One region of the Frankia casuarinae genome, then DNA from elsewhere that is predicted to be linked to it. Evidence: riboswitches for the same ligand, from Rfam matches in the RefSeq annotation. Region 1 holds a riboswitch; each other region holds the start of a gene.
What was found. Region 1 has a riboswitch for cyclic di-AMP ahead of FRANCCI3_RS21465 (transglycosylase family protein). Riboswitches for the same ligand answer to the same signal wherever they lie in the genome.
Positions count from the first base shown of each region.

Region 2: linked by a shared signal. The riboswitch ahead of FRANCCI3_RS15020 (peptidoglycan-binding protein) and the one ahead of FRANCCI3_RS21465 (transglycosylase family protein) in region 1 are both predicted to bind cyclic di-AMP.
Region 3: linked by a shared signal. The riboswitch ahead of FRANCCI3_RS01435 (C40 family peptidase) and the one ahead of FRANCCI3_RS21465 (transglycosylase family protein) in region 1 are both predicted to bind cyclic di-AMP.
Region 4: linked by a shared signal. The riboswitch ahead of FRANCCI3_RS22095 (transglycosylase family protein) and the one ahead of FRANCCI3_RS21465 (transglycosylase family protein) in region 1 are both predicted to bind cyclic di-AMP.

Region 1 is NC_007777.1:5,066,051-5,069,724, reverse strand. Features, by position in the region: gene FRANCCI3_RS21475 (hypothetical protein) at 1-193, opposite strand, end outside; gene rlmB (23S rRNA (guanosine(2251)-2'-O)-methyltransferase RlmB) at 436-1,527, shown strand; gene FRANCCI3_RS21465 (transglycosylase family protein) at 1,733-2,113, opposite strand; cyclic di-AMP (ydaO/yuaA leader) riboswitch at 2,116-2,291, opposite strand; gene FRANCCI3_RS21460 (peptide deformylase) at 2,789-3,674, opposite strand, start outside.
Region 2 is NC_007777.1:3,538,070-3,541,743, reverse strand. Features, by position in the region: gene FRANCCI3_RS15030 (alpha/beta hydrolase) at 58-603, shown strand; cyclic di-AMP (ydaO/yuaA leader) riboswitch at 1,163-1,361, shown strand; gene FRANCCI3_RS15020 (peptidoglycan-binding protein) at 1,853-2,602, shown strand; gene FRANCCI3_RS15015 (AfsR/SARP family transcriptional regulator) at 2,860-3,674, shown strand, end outside.
Region 3 is NC_007777.1:330,099-333,772, forward strand. Features, by position in the region: gene FRANCCI3_RS01435 (C40 family peptidase) at 282-1,388, opposite strand; cyclic di-AMP (ydaO/yuaA leader) riboswitch at 1,394-1,560, opposite strand; gene FRANCCI3_RS01440 (hypothetical protein) at 1,912-2,298, opposite strand; gene corA (magnesium/cobalt transporter CorA) at 2,513-3,674, opposite strand, start outside.
Region 4 is NC_007777.1:5,213,243-5,216,916, forward strand. Features, by position in the region: cyclic di-AMP (ydaO/yuaA leader) riboswitch at 678-912, shown strand; gene FRANCCI3_RS22090 (transglycosylase family protein) at 919-1,596, shown strand; cyclic di-AMP (ydaO/yuaA leader) riboswitch at 2,070-2,259, shown strand; gene FRANCCI3_RS22095 (transglycosylase family protein) at 2,262-2,981, shown strand; gene FRANCCI3_RS22100 (DUF3151 domain-containing protein) at 3,067-3,501, shown strand; gene FRANCCI3_RS22105 (adenylosuccinate synthase) at 3,593-3,674, shown strand, end outside.

The sequences.
Region 1 (3,674 bases):
ACGCCCGCGACGGCGTGCCGCGCGGCCCGGCAGCCGTGACGAGCGCGGTACCGTAGGCCTCCACTCCGCCGAGCGTGGTGAGACTGGCATCGAGATCGTCGATGTTGATCAGGTGGCTCCCCGCCTTCGCCATGGGGCACCAGCGGTCTTCGGCCCGCGACCACCCGGCGGCGGGTGGAAGAACGATGCGCACCTGACCCTCCTGACGCCGGTGAGGAGCGGCCGGACCACATCAGGTCGGGCCGTGGGCCTGCCGGCCCTCAGGATAGGGCGCCGGGTCCCCGGAAACGGCCATGTCGAGGTATGCCCATGGCAGAGCTCCTCCGCCGAGTTCCCGCCGAGCTCTCGCCGAGCGCGCCCCGACACGCCGGTGTCGTCCGCCGTATACCGTGGTCACATGGTCATTCCCCGGGCGTGTACTGGTCGGTGGTCCTGATGGCCGGCGCCGCTCGCCGGGACAGCGGGATCGCCCGCGGCGGTCAGGGCGGTCGGGCCGCCAAGGCCGGTTCCCACCGCAAGGGGGCCTCCACGGGCAGCGGCGGTCACGGCCGCAAGGCGCTGGAGGGCCGTGGGGCCACTCCGCCCGCGCAGCTGCGCCCCGGCCATCCCGCCCAGCGTCGTGCGGCGGCGGCTGCGGCGGCCCGTTCCGCCTCGGCCGGAGCCGAGCGGGGTCGAGCGGCCGCCGGCCGGCGCGGGGATGGTGGCCGCGCCGTCGCAGCTGCGGCCACCACCGGGCCGAGCGCCGTGGGGGGTTCCGCGGGGGCCGGGCGCCCACGGCGGACCGAGGGCGACGAGCTGGTGGTCGGGCGCAACGCGGTGGTCGAGGCGCTGCGGGCCGGGGTACCGTCGTCGACCCTTTTCATCGCCGGCGGGCTGGACTTCGACGAGCGGCTCGCCGACGCCCGCCGGCTCGCCGGGCGGGCCGGGATCGCCGTGGCCGACGTCGGCCGCACGGATCTCGACCGGATGTGTGGCACCGCTCCGCATCAGGGTCTCGCCCTCGTGGTACCGCCGTTCCGGTATGCCCATCCGGATGATCTCCTCGCCCGCGCGCGCTCGTCCCCTCCGGGTCTGCTGGTGGCGTTGGACGGGGTCACCGATCCTCGCAACCTCGGGGCCGTGGTGCGCTCGGCCGCCGCCTTCGGTGCCCACGGCGTCGTCGTTCCGGAGCGTAGGGCCGCCGGCGTGACCGCCGCGGCCTGGAAGACCTCGGCGGGGGCTGCCGCCCGGCTGCCGGTGGCGCGCGCCACCAACCTCGCCCGCACGCTCGTCTCCTACGCGGCGGGCGGCCAGTTCGTTGTCGGTCTGGCCGCGGACAGTGAAGTGAGCATCGACGAGCTCACGATGGCGACCGACCCCCTCGTCCTGGTGATCGGTTCCGAGGGACGCGGGTTGTCCAGGCTGGTCGAGCAGCGCTGCGACGTGAGGGTCCGGATCCCCATGGCGGGTGCGGTGGAGTCCCTCAACGCGGGGGTGGCCGCCGGGATCACGCTGGCCGAGATCGCCCGCCGCCGTCGGATCGGCTGAGCCTGCCGATCGGTGGGTCCGCCGGGTCTCCGCCGGGCGGGGCCGCGGAAGTTGAGCTGGCCGACGTCGCCGTGACCGGGAAACCGTGACCGGGAAACGTAGCGCGCAGCCCCGTGTCCCGGACGGGACACGGGGCTGCTGACCGCGCGCCGATCAGTACCGGCCGGGCGCGGACGGTGAAGGCTGGCGCGGGAAGTCGGGCAGCTCAGATCTTGTGACCCCAGCACGGCTTCGAGGCGTACCAGGGGCTCGTCCCCTGCTGGGCGTACAGGATGCGGGCGCGCTGCCACTGCTCGGCGACGCTGGCGTGCTGCGGCAGACCCTTGCCGCCGACCCCGTGCCAGGTGCTGGGCAGAAACTGGAACAACCCGCCGGCGCCGATGGAGTTGACCGCGCGGGGGTTCCCCCCGGACTCACAAGGGATCACCTTGGAGAGGAAGTGGTCGGCGTTCGTCGACGCGCTGGCCGGTTGGGACAGCGCGAGGCCACCGCCGATCGAGGCCGCGAGAGTGGTGGCGGCGATCAAGGCCCGGGAACCGAGCCTGATGCGGTTGAGACCACGAGCGAGCGAACGAGCGTTGGACATTGAGTTGCCCTTCCCCACGCCTGCGAGGTGAGCTGTCGGGTTCGGGCTGGGAATGCCCGGCCGCGCATCGCGGCTTCACCCCGAGGACGTCTTTTATCGGCGCCCGGAATTGGTTCCCCCGCTCCTGCCAAAGGTTTGATTCTCGTCGAGCGGGGGCAGGATTCGGCGTGCCGCCCGACGCATGCCATCAGGTGACGGCACGGCAACGAACATAGCTGAGAGTGACCCGGGAAAAACAAGAGTACGTGAGGATGCACACAGTGCACCCCACTTACTTGTCCCGATCTTTTTAATGGTGTTTCGCGCCCGCGTGCGCGCCCGATCCTAGAGGTTGTTCAGTGGGCTGAAAATCCCCAGTTCGTGGCTGGGTCGTCACGCTGACGGTAAACAATACGCGATGCGTGGGGAATCTGTTCCGCCGCGTGGCGATCGAGCCTCCACTACCCGCTGCCGGCAGTCTCTAACCAGGTTCCGAAAAAATCTGTGTCGACGTTCCGGCGGACCCGCACCTATCGCCTGCTTTCCGGACTATACGGCACGAGGGAACCATGTCATATGTCGGATCTAACAGTCCGTGTCGGACACCCGGTCCCGGCGCTGCGCCGTCGGCACGTCGGCACGTGGGCACGTCGGCATGCCGACGTGCCGCCCGCGGGGCGGGTGCGTTCGGGTTGGTCAGCGGTTGTAGGACCAGGCCGAGCCGGTACCCCGGTACTGCTCCACCGGGATCGGTGTGGTTCCGGCCCGCATCCGATCCGTGTAGAGCTGACCGTGCAGGTGATCGATCTCGTGAGCGACGAGCCGCGCCAGCCCCTGCCGATAGACGGTGATGTGCCGGTTGCCATCGATATCGGTGTGTTCGACGTGCAGCTCCAGCGGCCGGGGGACGAGGCCACGGACGTCGAAGAAGCTCAGGCAGCCCTCGTACTGCTCGTCGGTCTCTCGGGAGGTCTCGATGACGCTGGGGTTGAGCAGCGTGAGCGTGTCGCCGCCCGCGGTACGCACGATCGCCGCGGCGCGGTTGATGCCGACCTGCGGCGCGGCGATGCCCAGGCCCTTGCCGAAGGTGTGCAGGGCGGACACCCGTTCGAGGGCGGAGGACAGTTCGGCGACGACCCGGCGCGCGTCTTCGGCCTCGTTGGGCAGAGCGAACGGGCGGGCCGGCTGCCGCAGGATCGCCTCACCCTCCTGCACGATGCCGACGGCCGCCATCTGATCGCTGGGACGTGTTCCGGTCTCCGTGGCCGGATCACGTTCCGGCACGGTGGCCCGGAAGTTCCATTCCAGCCGGTAGCGGGCGTGCAGCGGCGGCTCGGTGGTCGACCAGGTGAAGATCCGCCGGTCGCCGGAGTCGGTGCGGGCGACTGCGGTCCGCAACGGGAAGGCATCGGCGGTCATCGACGTCTCCATGCCCCAGACCACGGGATCCAGCTCGGCCGGAAAGTCCAGCCGCACCGAGAGGAAACTCGTCGGTACCCGCACGGCACGCTGGAACCACGGCCCCCACTTCTCCCTGCTTACCTGGTAGCTGTAGTTGATCCACGCCGATTCGCCGGGATAG
Region 2 (3,674 bases), 1.5 Mb from region 1:
GGGCCGGGAACCCGTTACTGGCCCAGTGGTGATCCCACCCACTCGAGAAGAGCCAGTGTGGTCCTTCTTCCCGGTCGTGGAGAATCCGCCGAACATTTCGAGGGCCTAGCTTTCCGGCTCGCGCTCGACGGCTATCAGGTGACGTTTCTCGACCATGGGAGAGACACCGTCCTCGCCCTTGGTGAGGCGCGTGCCCCCGATGGTCCGTTCGTCCTGCTGGGTTCGGACAGCGGGGCCCTGCGGGCGTTGGTCGGCGCCGGTTCGCCAGCGGTCCGGCCGGATGCCCTCGTGTTGCTCGACCTGCCGCTGGTGTACCGGAAGATCGCGGGCGAGGATCCGGGACAACCGATCCCACGGTCGCTTCCCGACCTGCCGATCCTGTTGCTCCATGCCGAGCGCGACGAGGTCAGCCCGCTTGCGCTGGCGCGCATGATGACGCGGACCGCGCGCCGGGCCCGGCTGGCGTCGCTGCCCGGGGGGCATGGCGTGCTCGCCGGCCCCGGCCGGCGTGCGGTCGGCGCGCACATCCTGCTGTTCCTCGAGAACCTCCGTGTCCCGCGGCTGGCCCCACGGCAACGGCAGCGGGACCGGTCGGTCGACTGATCTCGCCCGGTGCCGGGCGCGCCCGCGTGCCGGTCCGATCGGGGTGTGCCTTCGCGGGAGGCCCAACCGCTCAGCAGGTGTTTCCTCGGCGGGTGCCGGCGCGAATCACGCGAATCCGCGGGTCAGTCGTCCGTCCCGTACCGCATCGTCCGTTTTCCAACGGCGCAGGCTTCGAGCCGCAGGCTCGAAGCCTGCGCCGTTCGCGTTTGCGTACCCGTCCGCACGCCACCCGACCCCCGGGCCAGGCTTCCCGCTTGCCGTGGTTGCCGTGGTTGCCGTGGTTGCCGTGGTTGCCGGGGTTGGGTTGCCGGACGGCCGGGCGGTCCCGGTGACTACCGGACCTCGTGGCCACCGGTCCCCGTCTCGACAGACCGGCCATATCGCCAAGATCCGGTCGTGACGGGTGATCTGCGTCGCTACCGGTAGCTGCTATTGATGTCCGAGAGTTGCGGCATCGCAGCGTTATGCACGCATCGTGACCAACATGCGCCCAGATTCGGCACAACTCGTACTTGTCACTACGGTCTGTAGTTCGCTACGGTTGCGGGGTATCAACAGCTCCGGGCCGACGCCGAGTTCTGTCCACGGTCCGCAGCTCCCTCCGAGAGATCTTGGGCAGAAGCGGGGGAACCACGTTCCTCCGGGTGGCTCGTTGCGGGCCACCCTTGGGGTTAAGCCGTTACGCGCACGCCGCGGAAACGGCCGGGCTTCCCGGCCCGAACCCGACAGCTAACCTCGCAGGCGTACGGGAAGGACTCGACGTTGCCTGTGTTTCAGGAACGCTCGGCTCCGGTCTTCTGGACCGTGACGCCGTTCGGCGCGACCCGCGGTGCGTCCCCGCCATACGGGGCGCCGTTCTCGCCCTGACGTCTTCGCGAGAACGTGCCATCCGGTCGGTGCCCGTACCGGCCGATCGCGCTGACGCGCCATACCACCAGCTCGGCTGAAAGCCACCCGGCCTCGTCGTCTGTGGTCGGCTGACCCCTGCCGTCCACCGGGCCCGCCAGGCCTGGAACGGAATGACCACGGCCGCCTGCCGTGCTGTTCAGCCCATCGACCCCGGGATCCCCAGGGCGCGTCGATCGGTCGTCCCCGGTCGTCCCCGGACGGCCTCTCGGCGCACCGGCAGACCGGCACTGGGTGCTGCCCTTCTCCAGCGCGGTCGTCTCCGCTCGCCCTCCTTCGAGCGGCATCCCTCCCCTCGATCACCCGTCTGTGTTCGACGACACCGAAATGAGATGTCAAAGAAATGGCCAAGGGAAAGCATCGGAAACGTTCCACCCGGACCCGGGGCGCCGTTGTCGCCGCCGTCGGTGTGATCGGCGCCGGCGCCGGCATGTTCGCCACCGCGAGCCCGGCCAGGGCCGCCACCACGGTCCCCGATGTGACGATCGCCAGCGCGGCCGCGAACGCGGGACTGCCCGGCTGCCGCGGCGTTCCGCTGGCCACCTGGGTCGCGGTGGCTCTTGCGGAGTCCGGCGGCAACCCCTACGCCCACGCCACCTACGGCGAGGACTCGCGCGGCCTGTGGCAGATCAACATGCGGGCCCACGCCGGCTGGGTGGGTAACCGCAACCTCTACGACCCGGCCGTCAACGCCTGGGCGGCGAAGAAGGTCTGTGAAGGCCAGGGCATCACCGCCTGGAGCGCCTACACCAACGGCCTGCACTACCGCTACCTGGCCCGGGGACAGGCGGCGGCGGCGGCCGTCTCGCGCGGCGTGCGGTTCACGAACATCTCCTACTCCTCGCTGGCTGCCCCGGTGCGTGCGGCCGTGGTGGCACCCGCGGCCCGCTACCCGTCGCTGGCCGTCGGCCTCGGGTTCCGCCTCGACGTCCACCAGATCCAGAAGAGGCTCGCCAGCCTTGGCTACCCGATCAGCGTGGATGGGAAGTTCGGGTACCAGACCAACCACATGGTCAAGGACTTCCAGCTGAAGCACGGTCTGGTGGTTGACGGGATCGTCGGACCGCAGACGCGGGCGAAGCTCGGGATCTGACTCTGATCGAGGCCCGCCGACCGGGCTCCGCTGCCGCCGGCCGGTGTTCCCGACCCGCCCGAGGGCGCTGCTCGATATCCGCACGCACCGGATGACTACCCGGGGTGAGGTGGGGGTATTCAGCCACCGGGCCAGCACCCGGCCGGGAGCACCGGGTCGGGAGACGGCATCGGCCCGGGCGGGACCAGCCGGCCCGCACGGGACCAGCCGGCCCGCACGGGAAAACCGAAACGGGGGCCCGATCGATGAGAGCCACGATGCTCGACGACTACCTACCTGAGGCGAGTCCGAACGCATCCTCCGTGACCGGGGCCGGTCTCCTGTTCGCGGTCCTGGGGCCGCTGGAGGTGCGGCGATCCTCGGGCGAGCAGGTCCGCATCGACCAGCGCAAGAAGCGCATACTGCTGCTGACCCTGCTGCTGCACGCCGGCCAGTGGGTGAGTGTGGACGGGATGCGGCTCGCGCTCTGGCAGGATGCCCCGCCGCGCTCCGCCGGGGGCAACATCAAGACTTATCTCTCGGAGCTGCGGCACACCCTCCGGCCGCCCCTGGACACGTCCGGAGCCGGGGGGAACGGCCCCGGGCGCATCGAGAGCCGGCCGGGGGAGTACCGCCTGGTCGTCGCGTCCGGTGAGATCGACGCTAAGCGGTTCGAATCGGCCGCCGAGCAGGGCCGCGCCGCCGTGCGCGCCGGCTCGCCGGAACGCGCCGCCGGGTTTTTCGAAGGCGCCCTCGCGCTGTGGCGGGGGGACGCCTTCGACGAGCTCCCGGCGGAGATCGCGGGCGCGGAGGTCCTCCGGCTGGAGGAGGCTCGCTGGGCGGTGTGCGAGGACCTGATCGACGCCCGCCTGGCCCTCGGCGAGTACGACCGGGTGCTGCCGACCCTGCGGGCGCTCACGGTCGAACATCCGACCCGGGAACGTCTCTGGGCCCAGCTGATCCTTGCGTTGGAACACACCGGCCGGCGGGCCGAGGCACTGGCCGAGTACCAGACGGTCTACCGGCGGCTGGTGACCGAACTCGGGATCGAGCCCGGTGTCGAACTGCGGCGTGCCCATCAGCATGTACTGAA
Region 3 (3,674 bases), 700 kb from region 1:
GAAGGAGGGCCCGTCCGGAGAGCTGGAAAGGAACCACATAGGCGGGTTGTCGGGCGGTGACAGGGCCCGCTTGCTGGTCTGTCCGCGGCTTCGCCGGTGGGTGGGAGTCCCGGGTCCGGCTTCCACGGCTTCGGGTCGGCGCCTGGAGAGGGGCTCGGTAGCCGGCCGCTCGTGGACTGGCAGGGCTCGTGTGGTCCGCGCCCCAGCCGCGAAGGCGATCCACCGGAGCCGGGTGAGCCGTTGCGTCGGCATGAGGGCGGTGCGCCGGCTCCGACCGGCCGCTAGAGGATCCGACCGACGTAGTAGGAGGTGGTATAGATCTTCTTGAGCGACACGACGTCGCCGGTGTGCGGCGCCGCCCACATCATGCCGTCGCCCGCGTAGATGCCGACGTGGTAAATGTTCCCGGGTGTCCCGAAGAAGATCAGGTCGCCGGGCTGTTTGTTGTACTGCGACACCCGGGTGGCGGCGGCGAACTGGGCGTCGGTCGTCCGCGGCACGCTCCTGCCGAGCTGCTTGAAGATGTACTGGATGAGGCCGGAGCAGTCGAACGAGCTCGGGCCCTCCGCACCGTAGACGTAGGGCTTGCCGGCCTGCAGGGAGGCCAGGTAGACGGCCTTCTCCCCGAGGGAGCTCGACGGGACCGGAACCGACGCCTGGTCCGCGGCGTCCCCTGTCGTGAGGAGATCCGACCAGGCGGCGTTGCGGACGAGCCGGGGGGTGGGCGCCGGCCGTACGCGCAGGGTGGCGTCGTTCGCCGAGCGGGCGGACTGCAGGGCGTCCGTGCCGTCGAAGACCGCGGTGACATTCGTGGTGGTGAGCACCCGGGCCGTGTAGGAGGCGTAGCCCTGGGCGTTGGTGTAAAGGTGCTTGAAGGTGGCCCACCCGGTGGGGAGCTTCACCTGCACCTTGACCAGCTGGTTCGCCAGCGGTTCGTGGGTCTGCTCGTTGTAGAGCGAGAAGCCGATGTCGATCGGCTGGTCCGCGCTGACGCTCACGTCGGGGTTGGTCACCCGGAGACCGACCTGAACCTTGCCGGCCAGGGGCGGGGCGTCGACACCGCCCGTCGAGCCGAGCAGGGAGGTGGAGCCGTGGGTGCTGACCGCCGCGGCGGCGATGCTGCCCCCCAGGGCGGCCTGGGAGCCGATCTGCGCGGCGAGGGTGATCGGAGCGGTGTTCGGCTGCTCGTCCTTCGCGGCGTCGGCGTTGATGTCGGTGGCGCAGCCGGCGAGAGCCACTCCGGAGACCGCGACGGTCCCGGTGGTCACGGCGGCGAAGGCGCGGGCCCGGGCCCGGCTGCGGGCGGCCGGGGGCGCGGAGGGTGCGCGGTGACGGCCGCGACCGGCGCCTCGCGTTTCTTCGTCGAGCTGCACGCTTTGCGCGGACAACGGTGTATTCCTTCCCGTGCGCCTGCGAAGTGAGCTGTCGGGTTCGGGCTGGGCTGCCCGGCTCTCGCGTGACCTTCACGCGTCGAGCTTCACCCCTAGGTCGACACCGCGGATCGGCGCCGGCCGGTGGAGGTGGGTCCCCCGCTCCTGCCCCTGATGACGACTCGGAGGGGACACCGGGGCCGGGGGCAGGACTCGGCGTTCGGCCCGGTGTTGTCGTGACGTCGGCGTGAGACTAGTCCACTTGGATGGGGTGGGTAAACACTAGTCCTTCCCAACTACAGCGAGTGCGCGTTGAAGTTCCCGTCGCGCGGCGTCGGCGGCCCGCGCGGTCGGCCGGGCTGACCGGGCGGCCCTAAGGCCCTTCGCGCCCCGTTTGTCCTGCTGGTTTTTCGTTGCGTGTGGGGTCCGCGGCGGCGGCCGGTCCGGGTGAGAGGCGGGCGGGCGGGTAGCCCTCCCGCGGCCCGTGGGCGATTTTGACTACTTAAAGTAGTCGACGGGTGAGGCCGGGTGTGCACCCCCCTCAGCGGGACCGGGAGCCGCGGCGGGTGAGGAATCCCGCCGCATCGAGCACTTGGAGCTCGACCGCGAGCTCGTGGACCTCACGGGGCAGCGAGCGGTGGTGCGCCAGCGCCTCGACCGCGGCGCGGGCGTGGTCGGCGAGCTCGTCGAGGGCGTGCTGGCGCTGGCGCATCCGAGCCCGCTCCTCCTGGATGGTCCGGACCGTGTCCTCCTGCCACCGGCGGGTCCGGATGAGATGCTCGCTGGCGTCGGCGGCCTGCCGCTCGGCATCCTCCAGCCGGTTGAGGAGCGCGTCGAGGGCCTCCAGCCGGCCGGCGAGCTCCGCGATGAGATCGCCCCGATCGGGCAGGATGGCCGTTTTACGACTCTTGGGGTCAGGCGAGGTCATGGAGTCCCCCGAGGGGTGGGGGGTCGGCGGGGACCGCGCCGAGCGGCTGGCGCGAGACCCGGTTGCTCCGACACGGTTGGTAACGGTAACCGACGTGGCGGGCCAGGGGTAACCCATCGTACGGATACGTCGCGTCAGCCAACTTATAGTAAAAAGGGACTATGGATCTGCCGTCATTGTCGTGGTCTATGCGCGCATAGCATGCAGGTCGGTGTCAGAGCCAGCCGTTGCGCTTGAACGCACGGTAGAGAAACAGACAGATCGTCGTAATGACGGCCAGGACGGCCGGGTAGCCCCACGTCTGACGAAGCTCCGGCATGTGGTCGAAGTTCATGCCGTAGATCCCGGCGACGGCGGTCGGGACGGCGCCGATCGCCACCCAGGCACTGATCCGTCGCATGTCCTCGTTCTGCGCGATCGTCACCTGCGTCAGCGTCGCCTGGAGCACGGAGGAAAGCAGCTCGTCGAAGTGAGCTATTCGCTCGCTGACCTGCTCGAGGTGGTCGGCGACGTCCCGGAAGTAACGGCGCATCGCCACGTCGACCATCGTGGGGGCGTCCATGGTGAGGGTACGCAACGGGCCCGCGAGCGGCAGCACCGCGTGCTTGAGCTCCAGAAGCTCGCGTTTCATCTGGTAGGCGCTTTCCGTCGACGGCTTCTGATCCCGATGGAAGACGCCCGTCTCGATCTGGTCGACGTCGGCCTGGATGCTTTCCACGGTGCGGACGTAGTCGTCCACAATGCTGTCGCAGATGGCGTGCAGCACGGCCGTCGGGCCGTGCCGGAGCATCTCCGGGTTGGCCTCCAGCCGGCCGCGCAGCTTCGTCATCTCCCCGTGCCTGCCGTGCCGCACGGTCACGACGAAGTCCTCGCCGAGGAAGATCATGATTTCGCCGGTGGTGACTACCTCGGAGGTGCCCGTTACCTGGGTGTGCTCCACGTAACTGGTCGTCTTGAGCACCATGAACAGGTGGTTCTCGTATTGCTCGAGCTTGGGGCGCTGGTGGCCGGTGACCGCGTCCTCCACCGCGAGCTTGTCCAGCCTGTACTCCTCGGCGATCGCGGTGAGCTGCTCGTAGCTCGGCTCGAACAGGCCGAGCCAGGCGAACCCGTTGCGTTCGGACCGCGCCAACCGCAGCGCGTCGGCCTGGTCGATGTCCATGGTGACCCGCCGGCCATGGCTGTACACGCCGCAGGCCATGACGCGCCCGTCCGGTGTCCGCGGTAGCTCGGAGCGGGGCGCCCCGCGTCGTTTGCGACCCACCCGGACCAGGGAGACCGGACGGGTCAGCGCGCCGGCGAGCTTATGGGCGTTGGCCGACGCCTGCTCCAGGGCGTCCCCCAGCACCTCCCGAACGGGATGCTGGCTGCCGTGG
Region 4 (3,674 bases), 150 kb from region 1:
CGATGCACGACCCGCCGATTTCCCGTACTATGCCGGCCCGCGCGGTCCCCCGGTCGCTCCGACGGCTGGGGGACCACTGTTTAGCGGGCGCGGCATCCCGCTCCTCGCGTAACGCCGCCCCCGCCGGCAACCAGCAGGTTTCGGCCAAATGAGCGGACACGCACCGGACCTTCGGTAACCGTTCACCTACCGCCCCACCCCCAGGGAACCCCTTCGCCCACTGTGGTGATCCGACGGGCGCTTTTCACAGTCGGTGTCCGATTGAATCCGCCGTGTGCAAAAATCACAACGCCGCAAGTTACCGCCCGATTTCCGTTGTTTTTCTCACAAAAACAGGCTTCAATGGACGAAGCGTAGTATCAGGCCGATCACTCGCGTCGATCTCGTAGCAGGGCCGTCACGCCTTTGTCGACATGTCACGCATCTGGCCTGATGTGGGACTCTCCGCTCATCGTCGACCATCGGCAAACAGGGTGATCGGCCGAGCACAAATGCCTCCGCACGCCGTACCGCCAGGTTGATGAGCGGGCGCGCACGCGCGATACCAGGCCGCCAGTTCCTACTCAAGCAGGCGCGCCGAGTGTGCTCTTTTTCACGCACCCTATTCAATGCTTGGCGACTCGCCGGGCGGCGTGGTTATGGTTTTCGCCGTGCCCGGCAACAACGTCGGGCATTCGTCGGGCGGCACGCCGAATCCTGCCCCTGGCCGACGATTTCTCGAACCGGGCGGCAGGAACGGGGGACCCATCTCCGAGTATCGAAAGGATTCGATGCTCTCGGGGTGAAGCCATGTGCGACGACCACCCGGAAAGGTATTTCCGGTGCGGCTTCCGTCTCCAGGGATCCCTGGCACGGCCGGGCAGTTCCCAGCCCGAATCCGACAGCTCACCTCGCAGGCGTGGGGAAGGACCACAAGACATGTCCGACGCACGTATCAGTGGCCGACAATGCCGCGCCGGTACCCGCAGCCGGGCCCGGGCCCTCGTGGTCGCACCAGTACTCGCGGCGGCGGTGGGCGGCACCTTCGCGCTCAGCCAGCCGGCCGATGCGGCCACCACCTGGACGGGCCTGCGGCAGTGCGAGTCCGGCGGTGACTACACGACCAACACCGGCAACGCGTACTACGGCGCTTACCAGTTCTCCGCCAGCACTTGGCACAGCCTCGGCTACGGCGGTCTGCCGCACCAGGCTTCCCCGGCCGTCCAGGACGAGGCCGCGCTCAAGCTCGCCCGACGGTCCGGCTTCGGCCAGTGGCCGGCCTGTGGCCGCGGGATGGGCGCCGACCAGCTCGCGGGCGGCTCGTCGAGCTCCTCGGGCCAGGCCTCGCGCACGACGGAACGCCGCGAGCTGACGGTCAGCCCCATCTCCATGAGCACCCCCGTATTCACCCGTAACCTGACGACCGCACTGGCCAGGCAGGTACGTGACGACGTGCGGGCCTGGCAGGCCCGCGTCAACCATCTGGGCTATCCGATCACGATCGACGGCCGCTACGGACCACGCTCCGCCGCAGTCGCCCGCGCCCTGCAGGCCGCCAAGGGACTCGCCGTCGACGGCATCGTCGGCCCGGCGACCTGGCGGGCCACCTTCCGCTGATCCTCCCCATCAGCCCCATCAGCTCCATCAGCTGATCCATTCGCTCCGCCCCCGTGGCGGAGGGACGACCGCCGCGGGAACCGGACATCCCACCCCGGCGACACCGGTCAGGGGATCTCACCTCGACGACGGGCTGGCCCGACCTGTCTCCGGACGATCTCCGGTTGACGGCCCGTACGGGCCGGCCCGTACAACCCACCACCAGCATCACCAGGACCGCACCCTGACCGGCCTCCGGCAGGGCCGATCTTCGGCAGAGCCGATCTTCGGCAAGGCCGACGAGGAACAGCAGGACCAGCGAGCCACCTGCGGAACCTGTATGGAAGTGGCACGATTCGCGCGATCCTCACTGGTTACTCCGGACCACCCCGGTTTGCGCTCCATGAGCGGTTCTCGCTAGAGTGCCGCTCACTCGCCTCGTCGGCGAGGCCGCCCGGACGGACGCCGAGTCCTGCCCCCGTACGAGCGGCCGGAACGAACATCGACCGCAGCGGGCAGGAGTGGGGGACCCACATTTCGGGCGCCGCAAGCGGCGTCCTTGGGGTAAAGCCGGTGCGTCCCGGCCCATGGTGGAGAGCGGTTCCCACCCGGGGTCGGATCCTCCGGCCGGGCCATCCCAGCCCGCACCCGACAGCTCACCCCGCAGGCGACGGGATTGGACTGACATGCCCTCTGGGCGTCGTGGCGGCAGACATCGAGCACCGCAGGCCCCATCGCCCGCCGGTCGCATCCTGCGCACCACCGGCGCGGTCACGGCCATCGTCGGCAGCGGCCTCGCGGTCACCGCGGCTCCGGCGGGCGCGGCCACCTCCGACGACTTCGCCAAGCTCCGCCAATGCGAGTCCGGCGGCAACTACGCGGTCAACACCGGCAACGGCTTCTCCGGTGCCTACCAGTTCGACGACCAGACCTGGCACGGGCTCGGGTACTCCGGCCGCCCGTACCAGGCATCGCCCGCCACGCAGGACGAGGCGGCCGCGAAGCTCTACAACCAGCGGGGCTGGCAGCCATGGCCGTCCTGCTCGGTCAAGATGGGCCTGACCAACAACGGCCCGGCCAGTGTCCCGGGCGGCTCCGGTGACGTCATCCAGCAGGCCATCACCCCGGTGGAACCCCCCATGACGCTGGACCGGGCCCGCCGGGAGATGGGGGACGGCTCGTTCAGGGGCACGGTCCTCGACGCGTCCCTCAGCGACGACGTTCGCCCGGACGCCTTCGTCTGGCAGGACAGGATGCGTCAGAAGGGCTTCGTACTCACCGTCGACGGCAAGTTCGGACCGCAGTCGCAGGGCATCGCCGCGCTGTACTCGTACCTCACCCGGGTGAGCGACGGTCAACCCGGGGTCGTCGGCCAGAATCTGTGGAACGTCAGCGTCAGGGCCTGACCGACCGGTCACCGTGCGCGCAGGGCAAGCGCGTCCGGGGTGACCTCCATGACGTGTGCGGCCGGTCGTCGGGCAGGATGCACTCATGACGACGCCGTCCACCTCGGGAAAGCCCAACCTGCTCTCCGGTCCGCCGCCGACGCTCCTGCCCTCCGACGCGGCCGCGACCGATGCGCTGGTCGCCGGTGATCCGCCGGATGCCGTCGCCGCCCGGCTGCCCGCGTTCAGCGTGCCTTGGGCCGCGCTCGCCGAGCTCGCGCTCACCGGCGGACGACCCGTCGAGGCCTATGCCTACGCCCGCACGGGCTATCACCGCGGCCTCGACGCCCTGCGCCGCTCGGGCTGGAAGGGCAACGGGCCGATCCCCTGGTCACACGAACCCAACCGCGGGTTCCTGCGTTCGCTCGCCGCTCTCGGTCGGGCGGCCGCGGCCATCGGGGAGGCCGAGGAGGCCACCCGCTGCCGGACGTTCCTGGCCGACAGCGATTCCGTCGCTGCCAGTGAGCTCGGCTTCACCTGACAGTGAGTTCATCAGGCCGCGTCGGTGGTGGAGACCAGCGAGGATGCCGCAGCCGGCCCCACGACCCCGCCATCCCTAGTAACCTCGCCCGGTGCCTGCTCTTGTCCTCATCGGTGCCCAGTGGGGCGACGAGGGAAAAGGAAAGGCGACCGACCTCCTGGGCGGCGCCGTCG